2 linked regions of the Gloeothece verrucosa PCC 7822 genome follow. The main gene of each other region encodes a partner of the protein of the gene in region 2 in a complex. Links are inferred from orthologs where the notes say so. Each region holds a gene or a part of one and is shown on either strand. Other genes may lie near its edges. The genes, in order: tig and rpsG.

Region 1 (6,417 bases), 430 kb from region 2 along the record:
GGGACTGACGACAGTTAAAAAATATTTCCCTAAACTTACTCATTTCTGGGCATAACGCGCTAGTTCATAAGCTGTTACGCCTCATTATTAAGTCGGTAAATCTGTCACAGTAGCACTAACTATTTCAATAATAACGACCTAAACCGAATTTTATTCCTGAATTTTCCTGAATTTTATTTATTGTTCAAGTCCTAAATTTAACTGAACTATTAATGGCAAAAGCCTGAGAGACTTAAAAAGTCTTCAATTTTAGGTAAAGTTAAGTCATGAACATTTTTAAATCCATCAAAAAAGCTGTCATTTTTGGGCTGTTATTTTTAGGGTTAACTTTCGCCGTTCAAAACCCCAGTTACGCGACAGAGCTTAAAGGAGATTGGACCCTTGTATCTATCGGTAATGAGCCGGTTTTAAACAGTGCTAAAATCACAGCAAGCTTTGATGATGAACCTGATAATGTAATTTACGGTAGTGCTGGTTGCAATCGCTACATTGCGTCTTTCTGTGCAACGGAAAATCGCATTTTAATTGGGCCTGTAGCTACTACCCAAATGTTATGTCATCCTCAAGCTATAATGAAGCAAGAAGGTGCATATATACAAGCATTAGAAGCCGCAAAATACTATGAAGTAAGTGAGCAACATTTAAAACTTAGTGACGGGAACAATCAAACTTTAGAATATGTTAAAGACCCCTAAAATTATCAGAGTTTATTAGCGAGAGTAATAGCATTTGGGTTGGATAACTCATGAGTTATTCAACCATTTTTTAGTCAGAATATTTGGAGTCAGAAAAAGGAAGACAAGGAGCTAGAAATATTCCTACTCAGATTCATTGTGGAAAACGACGATCACAGCACGGTTTGCTTCCTCCCCAGTCATAGCTCAACCTGACTGATATTTTTATGCCTTGATGGAAAAGGGGATTTTCATTCGCCCAGCTTGATCCACATTGGTAATTCGAGGGTAAAATATAAAGATCGGGATACCCTGCTTAAAACGGGAAAACCCATTTCTAAGCTTAAGTAAATCCAAAGCATACATTTATAGTCGTTTTGAGAAAGAGAAATCGATGAAAGTTACCCAGGAAAAGCTTCCTGACAGTCAAATCGGGTTAGAAATTGAAATTCCCCCAGAAACATCTAAACAAACCTACGAAACGGTGGTCAACAACCTTGCACGCACGACACAGATTCCTGGGTTTCGCAAGGGAAAAATCCCCCGTCAGGTCCTAGTTCAACGGTTAGGGTCCCTACGGATCAAGGCTACTGCCTTAGAAGAAATCATTCAATCGAGTTTGCAAGAAGCTATTAAACAAGAATCGATTGAAGTGATCGGGAATTATCAATTAGGCTCGAGTTTTGAAGAATTACTGCAAAAATTTAACCCCGGAGAAACCTTCACTTTCTCAGCCTCGGTGGATGTTCCCCCTACAGTGCAACTCGGAGATTATCAAAATCTTCAGATCAAAGCCGAAGAAAGCGTCTATGATCCTCAAAAAATAGATGAGTGGCTAGAACAGCAACGAGAAAAATTTGTCACCTTAGTTCCCATTGAAGATCGTCCCGCTCAAATTGGGGATGTGGCAATTATCGATTACTACGCACTAGCCAACGACGGACCTCAAGCCGGAGAAGCTATCCCCGGCGTACAGGGGACAGATTTTCGCGTAGAACTCGGTGAAGGACGCTTTATTAGTGGATTCGTCGAAGGCATTGTCGGCATGAAACCTGATGAAACCAAAGAAATTAATGCCACTTTCCCAGAGGATTATCCTCAAGAAGAATTAGCCGGCAAAGAAGCTATTTTTACGGTTACCCTCAAGGAACTTAAAACTAAAGAACTCCCCGAACTTGATGACGAGTTGGCTGAACAAATCAGTGAAAACAGCGAACAAAAATTTGAAACGCTGGCCGAGTGGCGTGAATACCTAGAAAAACAGTTCTCAGAACAAGCCCAAAATGAGACTAAAAATAGCATCCACTCTCGCATCATTGAAGAATTAGTGAACATTAGTACCGTAGATTTGCCCGAAACTTTAATTCAGGAAGAAATAACCGAATTACTGCGACAAACTGCTGTACAAATGCAACAAATGGGAGTAGATGTCAAAACCCTCTTTACTTCAGAAAATATTGGCCGTATGCGAGATAATGCTCGTCCTGAAGCGGTGGAGCGATTGAAACAAACTCTCGTGCTGACTGAGGTGGCTAAAGTCGAATCCATTGAAGTCGATAACCAAGCCATTGAGGAAAGATATAATAAGCTCAAACAGCAATTACAAGGGCAAGACATCGATCTAGACCGTTTACGAGAAGTTATCATCCAAGAATTACAGACTCAAAAAACTCTCGAATGGCTGCAAGAAAAAGCAACCGTTGAATTAGTGCCTAAATCAACACCTCAAGAAGAGGAAACAGAAATAGACCAAGGAGAAGATACTATCATTGAAACCTTCGCCGAGCCGATTGAGTCTTCTCGAGAAACTTCTGAGGAATCTTAGAAAATAATTAGCCAAAATTCTCGCAAAAGTTCCAAAGAACCGAAAATTTTGTGGTAGATTTGAGGTGGAGGAAGTAGCCTCAATCCAAATGCCATTAAGGCTATTCAAAAAAGCCTGAAGGCGGAGCTTTTGAAAAAACCCTAAACTAGAGCCAACGGGCCCTTTGTTAGTAAATAAGCTTAGGATTGACTAAAATTGTAATTTACCAAGCCTCCACCTGAAAAACCAACGATTAACACCATCTCTCAACTGGCTTACTCTAGCCGAAAACGCGGGAAAAACGCTAAGTTAGTAGTAACTGGCAAAATTTTTTTAAACAGCATCCAAATCCTATGGTTCAATCAAAATCGCCTGATCACCCCATCATTAGCTATTGCTCCCCCAAGATCTACTCCAGCACTCAGAATATCGTGCCGGTAGTTATAGAACAATCGGGGATGGGAGAAAGAGCATTTGATATTTACTCGCGCTTATTGCGGGAAAGAATCGTATTTTTAGGCACAGCAATTGATGATAATGTCGCTGACTCCATTGTGGCTCAACTGCTGTATCTCGATGCTGAAGATCCAGAAAAAGACATTCAACTCTATATCAATTCCCCAGGCGGCTCGGTGTACGCTGGACTAGCCATTTACGATACCATGCAACAAATTCGTCCTGATGTAGTCACCATCTGCTTTGGACTAGCAGCCAGCATGGGAGCCTTCTTGCTATCCGGTGGCACAAAAGGAAAACGCATGGCTTTACCCAGTGCTAGAATAATGATCCATCAACCCATCGGCGGAGCGCAAGGGCAAGCGGTGGAAATCGATATTCAAGCTAAAGAAATCCTCTATATCAAACAAAGATTAAATTCTCTATTAGCCGAACACACCGGTCAACCCTACGAAAGAATCGCAGAAGACACCGAGCGAGATTTTTATATGTCCGTTCATGATGCCAAAGACTACGGATTAATCGATCAGGTCATTTCTCGCTCAGAACTTCCTGATCCCACAATTCCAGTAACCTCACTGTAATAAGAAATAACTATGTCTAAATACGACTCCCACCTAAAGTGTTCGTTTTGTGGCAAATCCCAGGAACAGGTTCGTAAACTTATCGCTGGTCCGGGAGTCTACATTTGCGATGAGTGTGTAGAACTGTGTAACGAAATTTTGGATGAGGAACTGATGGAACCCCCAAGCCCGGTTTCCTCATCCGTTTCGCCAAGGGAAGAACGCCCGAAACGTCGCAATAGCCGAGAACGTCTCACTCTCGGCCAAATTCCCAAACCCAGAGAGATCAAAAAATATCTCGATGAATATGTGATTGGACAAAATGAGGCGAAAAAAGTCCTCTCGGTGGCAGTGTATAACCACTACAAACGTCTCTCAGATATCCAATCCAAACGCAGTGGAACAGGCTCAATTGATGATCCGATCGAATTACAAAAATCTAATATACTCCTGATGGGTCCCACTGGCTCAGGAAAAACCCTTTTAGCTCAAACCTTAGCCAAAATTCTCGACGTGCCTTTTGCGGTGGCTGATGCCACAACTCTCACCGAAGCCGGTTATGTGGGAGAAGATGTGGAAAATATTCTGCTACGACTGTTACAAGTGGCAGACCTTGATGTAGAAGAAGCTCAACGGGGAATTATCTATATTGATGAAATCGATAAAATAGCCCGTAAAAGCGAAAATCCCTCTATTACTCGTGATGTATCGGGAGAAGGCGTACAGCAGGCACTCCTGAAAATGTTAGAAGGAACCATCGCCAATGTTCCTCCCCAAGGAGGACGCAAGCACCCTTATCAAGATTGTATCCAAATCGATACCAGTAATATTCTCTTCATCTGTGGCGGCGCATTTGTCGGCTTGGATAAAATTGTTGAACAGCGACTCGGCAAAAAATCTATGGGATTTATACAGCCAGGAGACGGAAATGCAAAAGATAAACGTACAGCCGATTTGCTTAAAGTAATAGAACCTGACGACCTAGTAAAATTTGGCATGATTCCCGAATTTGTCGGGAGAATTCCGGTTATGGCCTCGTTAGACCCCCTCGATGAAGAAGCCCTCATCGCTATTCTCACTCAGCCGCGAAATGCTCTAGTTAAACAATATCAAAAACTCCTGAAGATGGATAATGTTCAATTAGAGTTTAAATCAGATGCCGTCAGAGCGATCGCTCAAGAAGCCTATCGGCGCAAAACCGGGGCCAGAGCATTACGGGGAATCGTGGAAGAATTAATGTTAGAAGTGATGTATGAGCTACCCTCCCGAAAAGATGTCAAGCGCTGTTTGATTACCCGGGAAATGGTAGAAAAACGCTCAACGGCTGATTTATTAGTTCATCCTTCCTCAATTGTTACACCCGAGTCAGCTTAAAAAATTCGCTCATTCAAAATTGAGATTTGATAGCGAAAGCTAAAAGCTAAATAAGATAGTACAATTAACAGTAAATTTATCTTTTTCAATTTTGAATTTAAAAAGCGCTCAATGACACAGGAGACAGAACAACGGATCACCGTTAGAGGTGTTGACCATTATTATGAGTGGATTAGTGAGGGCCTGTCCCCTGCACCGCATTCGGAGGCTTGTGCCGCTTCTCACTCAGAAAATTCTCTACCTAAACCCGTCATGGTGTTTATTCATGGTTGGGGAGGATCAGCCAGATATTGGCGTAAGACGGCTAAAGAATTGTCTCAAAATTTTGACTGCTTACTCTACGATTTACGTGGTTTTGGACGAAGTAAACTCCCTCAAACGCCTGTAGAAGTTACTTACGAATTAGAAGAATACGCGCTTGATTTAGCGGCTTTATTAGATGCTTTAAATATAAAACGAGTTTATCTCCACAGTCACTCTATGGGCGCATCGGTAGCCGCTTTTTTTATAGATTTATTTCCTGAACGAGTAGAAAAAGCCATCTTAGCTTGTAATGGGATTTTTGAATACGATGAAAAAGCGTTTTCAGCTTTTCATAAATTTGGAAAATATGTGGTTCAGTTTCGTTATCCTTGGTTTTTAAAAATTCCTTTAGCTGATCGCTTATTTATGGCGCGATTTCTTCATCGTCCCATTGAAAAAGATGCTCAGAGGGATTTTTTAGAGGATTTTATTTTAGCAGATTATGAAGCGGCTTTAGGGACAATTTATACCTCAGTTAGTCAGAAAGCAGTGGAAGTTATGCCGCAAAAGTTTGCACAGTTTAAAGTTCCCACCCTGCTAATTTCTGGCGAAAAAGATATTATTATTCCCGCAGCAATGGGTCGTCAAGCGGCGGCTTTGAATGAAAATATATCCTATGTTGAAATTCCTAAAACTGCTCATTTTCCCATGTTGGAAGATGCCCCAACTTATTTACAAGAAGTTCAAAAATTTTTGCAAGATAACTCGCTTTAATCTCATTTTTTAAAATGGCAAAATTGCAAACACTCTAGCTGGAAACCCTGAACCCCCCTTTGGTTTAGGAAAAGTAACCACCGCTAATGCGCCATTTTCTGGGACTTGATCTAAATTAGTTAACAACTCAATTTGGTAATGGTTCTGGGACAAGATGTAATTCTCCAAAGAATAATCATCTTTACTGGTAGCTACTCCGGGGTCAGTATCCGTTGGTTCATGTCCAGAAGCGGTAATCTTGCGGTCTTCATACAGATATTTTAAAACCGGTAAACTCCACCCAGGATAGTGAGCAACACCTTGAGCATCTTTATTTTGCATCGCCTCCCTACTCGGCCAACGTTTTGACCAATCTGTTCGCATCGCCACAAACGCGCCTTGAGGAATTTTCCCATGTTGCCGCTCCCAATCTTGAATATCTGCCATTGTTAAAGTATAGTCAGGGTTTTGGGCCACTTTTTGATGCACATCAATCACCACTAAAGGCAAAATCATCTCTTTAACTTCAATTTGATCTACCGTGCGTAAA
Region 2 (6,547 bases):
TTTTGATTGCTCTAATTTCTAATCCCCAAAACTCTTCACTATTCATTGAGCATGATTGATTGTGTTAGGCGTTTCCTTTGCTTTTAGAGATGATCTCTTCAGCAACGTTACGAGGGACTTCTTCGTAGTGACTGAACTCCATCGAGAAGATTCCTCGTCCTTGTGTGTTGGAGCGAATATCGGTCGCGTAACCAAACATTTCTCCGAGAGGGACTTTAGAAGAAACTTTGCCTAGTCCTTCCTCAGATTTCATGCCTTCAATTTGACCCCGACGACGGTTGAGGTCTCCTATTACATCGCCAAGGAAATCTTCAGGGACTTCTACTTCTACTTTCATCATGGGTTCGAGGATAACTGGAGAGGCTTTGCTAACCGCCTCTTTAATGCCCATTGAACCGGCAATTTTGAAAGCCATTTCTGATGAGTCTACTTCGTGGTAAGACCCATCGAGTAGGGTCACTTTTAAGTCAATCACGGGATAACCGGCTATAATTCCGGTTTCACAGGTTTCTTTAATCCCCTGTTCTACCGCAGGAACATATTCTTTGGGAATCGAACCTCCTACAATTTTGGAGACGAATTCAAAGCCGCTACCGGGTTCTGCTGGTTGCACTTCCAGCACCACATGACCATATTGACCTTTACCACCACTTTGACGGATGTATTTTCCTTCTGCCTTGGTGGTTTTGCGAATGGTTTCGCGGTAAGCTACCTGGGGTTTACCGACGCTTGCTTCTACCTTATACTCTCTGAGCATCCGGTCTACGAGAATTTCTAAGTGTAATTCTCCCATTCCGGCGATTACCGTTTGATTAGTTTCAGGATCTGTGTTGACTCTGAAGGTCGGATCTTCTTCGGATAAAGCTTGTAAAGCTTTGCCCAGTTTTTCCATGTCCTGCTTAGTTTTGGGTTCAACCGCTACCGATATAACAGGTTCAGGAATAAAGAGGGATTCTAGGATGATCGGATTCGCTTCATCACATAAGGTATCGCCGGTGATGGTATTTTTTAACCCAATGGCTGCCCCTAAGTCTCCGGCTCGCAGTTCATCGACTTCAATGCGATCGTTAGATTTTAAGACGATGAGGCGAGAGATTCGCTCTTTTATATTTTTGGTTGAGTTATAGACATAACTGCCTTTGCTCAGAACCCCTGAATAAACCCGTAGGAAGGTTAGTCTTCCATAAGGATCTGCTGCTATTTTGAAGGCTAGGGCTGAAAAAGGCGCGTTATCATCGGCTGTTCTAGACGCTTCTTCTCCATTGGGTAATACACCCTTAATGGCCGGAACGTCTAAGGGAGAGGGCAAGTAGTCTACTACTGCATCCAGTAGAAGTTGTACCCCTTTATTTTTGAAGGCAGAACCGCAAAGCAGGGGCATAATTGCTCCAGTAATTGTTCCTCTTCTTATGCCCTGTCTTATTTCTTCCTCGGTTAATTCCTCACCTTCTAAATATTTTTCTAATAATTCTTCTGAGGTTTCTGCTACTGCTTCAATTAGAATGGTGCGAAATTCTTGGGCTTGATCTACCAAATCTGCTGGGATTTCGGCATCTTCAATTTCTTTACCCAAATCATCTTTATAAATTTTCGCTTTCATCCGCACCAAATCTACGATGCCATGAAAATCACTTTCACTGCCAATTGGGATCTGAATGGGAACTGCATTAGCTCTCAGGCGATCTTTTATTTGGTCGTAGACTTTGAAGAAGTTTGCCCCGGTTCTATCCATTTTGTTAACAAAGGCAATACGGGGCACGTTATAGCGGTTGGCTTGTCGCCATACCGTTTCTGATTGGGGCTGGACACCTCCCACTGAACAGAATAGGGCAACCACTCCATCTAATACCCGCATGGAACGTTCTACCTCAATGGTGAAGTCTACGTGTCCGGGGGTATCAATGATGTTGATTCGGTGATCTTGCCAACTGGTACTAATGGCCGCGGCGGTGATGGTGATTCCTCTTTCTTGCTCTTGGGCCATCCAATCCATAGTGGCAGTTCCTTCATGAACTTCACCGAGTTTGTGAGCGATTCCCGTATAAAATAGGATTCGTTCAGTCGTTGTTGTCTTGCCCGCGTCTATGTGAGCCGCGATTCCGATGTTGCGTACTCTCTCCAGCGGGATACTACGTGCCACAGCAACCTCCTTTATTTTTTCCTGCTAGTTGTGTTATTTGTACTATTTTTTTTACACTATTTACAATTCTATACTTTTCTTTGCGAAAATTTTTAAGCGGCAGAGTAGGGTTATCCACCGCCACGTCCCGAATGCCTTCGGTGATTACAAGTAATCAATATCTATAATGAGCGAAGGCTTTGTTAGCTTCGGCCATCCGGTGAGTTTCTTCGCGTTTTTTAATGGCTCCTCCCGTTTCGTTGGCAGCATCCATTATTTCGGATGCTAATTTAGCGGCCATGGTGCGACCATTTCTATTGCGAGAAAAGGAGATTAGCCAACGCAGAGCTAATGTGGTGCCTCGTCCTGGGCGAACTTCCATCGGGACTTGGTAGGTTGCCCCTCCCACCCGACGCGCTTTCACTTCTACTAAAGGCGTAATGTTTTTAACCGCTTGCTCAAATACTTCGAGAGCGTCTCTACCGGTTCTTTCTCCTACATTTTTTAACGCATCATAAACGATGGTTGAGGCTAGGGATTTTTTCCCTGAGCGCATTACCCGTCTGATGGTCATGTTTACTAAATAGCTATTAAACACGGGGTCTGGCGGAATGGGTCGCCTTTTAAGGTTTTTTCGTCGAGACATGGTTTGTATTTTTCCTTTTCACGCGATGAGACTTTTAGGGGTTTTTTCCCTCCAATGTTGGCTCTGTTGAATGTTTTATTTGGGACGTTTAGTTCCGTATTTAGAGCGCCCTTGTTTGCGGTCTTTTACACCCGTCGAATCCAATGTCCCCCGGATGATATGATATCTTACCCCAGGTAAATCTTTTACCCGACCGCCTCTAATGAGAACCACTGAGTGTTCTTGTAAGTTATGTCCTATCCCTGGAATGTAAGCTGTTACTTCAAACCCCGAGGTTAAACGAACCCGGGCTACTTTGCGTAAAGCCGAATTGGGTTTTTTCGGAGTTGTGGTGTATACTCTAGTACAAACTCCTCGGCGCTGAGGACATTGTTTTAGCGCTGGGGATTTCGTCTTTTTCTGGATTTGAGAGCGTTCACTACGAATTAGTTGTTGAATTGTGGGCATGAGTCAAGTAATTAAAGCTTGAGTATAATCTCCCAATCTTTATTCTAGAATGGTCAGCAACTTATAATCGTAACTAAATTCATGATGGTGTGTCAAGGGCAAAAAAAATGGCAACCGGTTGGTTTCTTGCCGGTTTACACCGCGATGTTAAAAGATAAGCCGCAACCGCAATTTTCACTCGAGGAAGGATTATGGAAACGAAAGCTACCCCCCATTAAATCTTCAGCATAATCTATGGTGAGCTTTTTAAGATAGTGATGAGTGTCCGCATCAATAATGATGTTAATACCCAGACTTTCATAAATGTGATCGCCGATTTCCGGTTGGGGACAGAAGTCTAGTACATAATATAACCCTGAACATCCGCCGGGTTTTACCCTCACTCGAAAATAACTATTGCCTAAAGAGCGGCTATGTTGTAAACGTCTGATCTCATTGGCGGCGGCACCGGTTAAGTCAATCATGGGCAAAAAGGTTTTTATAACTTAACAAATAACTTCTTAAGAGCAAATTTTACTTTTCTTTATCTAGTGATAGCTCCCTAGAGAGTGACGTACTCCAGGGAGAAAAATCCGCAGTTATATTTTAGCTTTAGACATGACGGGCATAGTCATCTTGAAAACGGATGATGTCATCCTCTCCCAAGTATTCACCATTTTGGACTTCGATCAAGATCAATTTAATGACTCCTGGATTTTCTAATCGATGGGCAGTACATTGAGGAACATAAGTTGATTGATTAGCCGATAAAACTTGCTCGTTATCTCCACAAATCACTTTAGCTGTCCCGGAAACCACAATCCAGTGTTCACTGCGATGATGGTGCATTTGTAAGCTTAGGCGATGTCCTGGATTAACTTCTATACGTTTAATTTTATAGCCTGCGGCTTCCTCTAAAGTGGTAAAAGACCCCCAAGGACGCATTTCTGTCACTGGTGCTTTTGTTCTTGTAATGGATGTTAAAACGGAAAGATCTGATACGGGAGAGGTTTCGGTAGATTGAACCATGATTATAACTCCTGAATACTTATAGTTAGTTACTGAGAATTTAAATGATCTTAATTTAAGATAACAGTTCAGTCTGAGAATTTGTCATCAGAAACTTTTGTTATTTTTACACGTATAAGTAGCGGGCATTGACAAAATATGCTAGTATACTCTTACGTAAATTTTCGGACTTCGTTTTTCAGGCTTCGCTAAAGTCAAGCGGAGCTAAACTCGGCTAAGGTTTCGAGAGTTAGTCATAAATCTTCATAAGCGGCTAAAACAAAACCCTTGACTTGAACTTAAGCCGACTCAAGTAAATCTTGTTGAACTCGTTTAAATCGTTTGACTAGCAATTGAGCAATAAAACGATGAAAAGCGACGGCTAAGGGAGCGTCAAATTTCTCCATTTTCTTGAGATTTTCTTGAGATAAGAAATAGGCGCAACTCGGTCTATCAGCCACCACAGAAGCTGAACGAGGCGAGTCATCATAGATGCCCATTTCTCCCAAAATAGTACCCACTTGAAATGTCCGCAGACGTTTGCGTTGTTGAGAAGAAGTTTCGATCATAACGGTCACTTGACCAGATTCTAAAAAATATAGTCCATCAGAGGGTTCGCCCTGTTTAAAAATTAATTCACCGGACGAATAATCTAAACAAATCAAATATTTCATAAATTTAAACACTTGTTCCGGTCTAAGGAAAAGTTGAGTGAGTTGTTCAGCTAAAGTTTGTGGACTTTCTTGAAGATTAATAAATTCTTCTAATAATTGATTTTCACACCATTCTAATCCTCGATCTAAAGTAGGTAAAAGCAAGGCAAGTTTATGTTCATCATCTAAACAATCAGCTTGTAAAAGCCTTTTTCCAATCGAGTTAGGAATGGTGGTATAAAGAATAGATAAATTATTTTGTTGAGCTAAAATTTTTAACTTAATAAAGCTAAATATAGCCGAAGAATCTAAGCCGCTTACATGACGAAAATCTAAGATAACATAGCGCAAAGGCATTTTTTGAGGATCAGCCATGCGGCGACGAATTTGATTCACTAAGTGATTGGCAGTGCCAAAAAAAATAAAACCTTGTAGTTTAATGACATGAATTTGATCAGTTAAGCTTTTGAGCAAATTTTCTTGAGACTGAAAACGCTGTACATTACTTTGGCAATTGGCTCCTGAAAGTTGTTGTTTAATCACATCAGTGAGACTGTAGTTGATGACAAAAATTACTACAGCTAAGATCAAACCAATAGCCACTCCTTGAAGAAATCCGACAAAAACAATAATAACAGCAATCAACAGAACAACAAAAATATCTGCTTGAGCAAGTTTGAAGCGAGATTGCTGAATCCATTCTCCAAAAAAATCTAAGCCAAGAAACAATAACATTCCCCCAAAAATGGGTTTAGGGATCAAGCTAAATAACGAGGCTCCGCCAATCACAACAATTAAACAGACTACAGCCGTCAAAAAGCCCACCAAGCGAGTTTTAGCCCCCATTTTATAAGCCAAAACAGAGTCAGCTAAAATCTGATAACCGACCATTCCCCCCAAGGTACCAGAAATAATATTAGCTATGCCGGCAACTTCTAATTCTTGGTTAATTTCAATATCTTGTTGACTGACAATTTCTAGACTACTGACAGTCAACATAATAGAAACAGCACTAACAATCATGATAGTGATTAAATTTCCCACTTGTCCGAAAACCGCCATCCAGTTAACGTGATTCAAATTTGATAATTTAAAAGGTTGCCAGATCCCCCCTTCGGGAAATTGACTAAATAACCATCCCGAGGACTGTAATTCGGCAATTGTTACGCCAGTTGCCCAGACATAAAGGTAAAATATAATAATAGATAAAGCTAATATACCGGGTACGCTTAGGGGATGATTGGTAGTTCGAGAGATAACAAATAAGCAAGCTCCCACGATTAAACCAAACAGCCAATGAACTATAATATTGGATTGAAAAAATACCGAGAAGTTAGAAAAACTGGGGCTAATATCTGTCATCACTTGCATAGCACCTTGAATTAATAACCATCCCGTGCCAGCTAAAAATCCTCCAATAACCGGATAAGGAATAAAGCGAATTAATCCCCCAATTTTTAATCGTCCTAAAGTTAATAAAAATACACCTGTCAGAACAGAAGTAAGCGCAATAACTGTGATGATCGTATAAAAAATTTCCTCTTCATTGATGCCGGATGTTGATGACATTTGCTCTTGAATCGCTACAGCACTGATGGCTAAAATAGCAGTGGGTAGGGCATCGCTATCAGCAATCATACCCGGAAAAGAACTGGTTAAAGCGATCACTCCTCGAAAAACCACAGCACTGATCAA

Evidence for each region.
Region 1: the proteins of rpsG (region 2) and tig are in contact, whole or in part, in a crystal structure (PDB 3GTY), measured with the Thermotoga maritima proteins. The link is inferred for Gloeothece verrucosa PCC 7822 from one-to-one orthologs. Residues at the interface, in WP_004081843.1 of Thermotoga maritima: Lys34, Lys52, Lys55, Glu59, Arg62, Gln63, Glu66, Asn67, Lys69, Val71, Arg95, Ala109, Lys110, Lys111, Gly112, Arg113, Pro114, Glu117, Glu121, Ile124, Ala125, Tyr127, Asn128, Asn129, Thr130, Gly131, Lys135, Asp139, Arg142, Met143; in WP_004081061.1 of Thermotoga maritima: Glu122, Val124, Val129, Leu130, Tyr133, Glu188, Gly259, Ile262, Tyr263, Glu266, Ser270, Glu273, Gln274, Glu277, Arg308, Gln311, Ile312, Ser315, Tyr316, Glu325, Arg329, Arg336, Leu363, Phe366, Trp367, Arg373, Leu377, Arg381, Leu384, Glu387.

The regions. Positions count from the first base shown.
Region 1 is NC_014501.1:1,934,522-1,940,938, reverse strand. The notes cover bases 478-3,283. They hold tig (trigger factor), read left to right. Parts: upstream 478-1,068; coding sequence 1,069-2,499; downstream 2,500-3,283. Other genes in these bases: clpP (ATP-dependent Clp endopeptidase proteolytic subunit ClpP), read left to right, coding at 2,832-3,283; CYAN7822_RS08635 (META domain-containing protein), read left to right, coding at 478-695. In the rest of the region: more of CYAN7822_RS08635, read left to right, coding at 267-477; more of clpP, read left to right, coding at 3,284-3,518; ATP-dependent protease ATP-binding subunit ClpX, read left to right, coding at 3,531-4,871; CYAN7822_RS08615 (alpha/beta fold hydrolase), read left to right, coding at 4,983-5,888; CYAN7822_RS08610 (cyclase family protein), read right to left, coding at 5,898-6,417. UniProt on the Bacillus subtilis protein: Involved in protein export. Acts as a chaperone by maintaining the newly synthesized protein in an open conformation. Functions as a peptidyl-prolyl cis-trans isomerase.
Region 2 is NC_014501.1:2,368,243-2,374,789, reverse strand. What follows is about bases 1,031-3,966. They hold rpsG (30S ribosomal protein S7), read right to left. Parts: upstream 2,766-3,966; coding sequence 2,295-2,765; downstream 1,031-2,294. Other genes in these bases: CYAN7822_RS10400 (phosphomannose isomerase type II C-terminal cupin domain), read right to left, coding at 3,804-3,966; CYAN7822_RS10405 (HesB/IscA family protein), read right to left, coding at 3,347-3,676; rpsL (30S ribosomal protein S12), read right to left, coding at 2,841-3,212; fusA (elongation factor G), read right to left, coding at 1,031-2,140. In the rest of the region: more of fusA, read right to left, coding at 65-1,030; more of CYAN7822_RS10400, read right to left, coding at 3,967-4,220; CYAN7822_RS10395 (SulP family inorganic anion transporter), read right to left, coding at 4,499-6,547.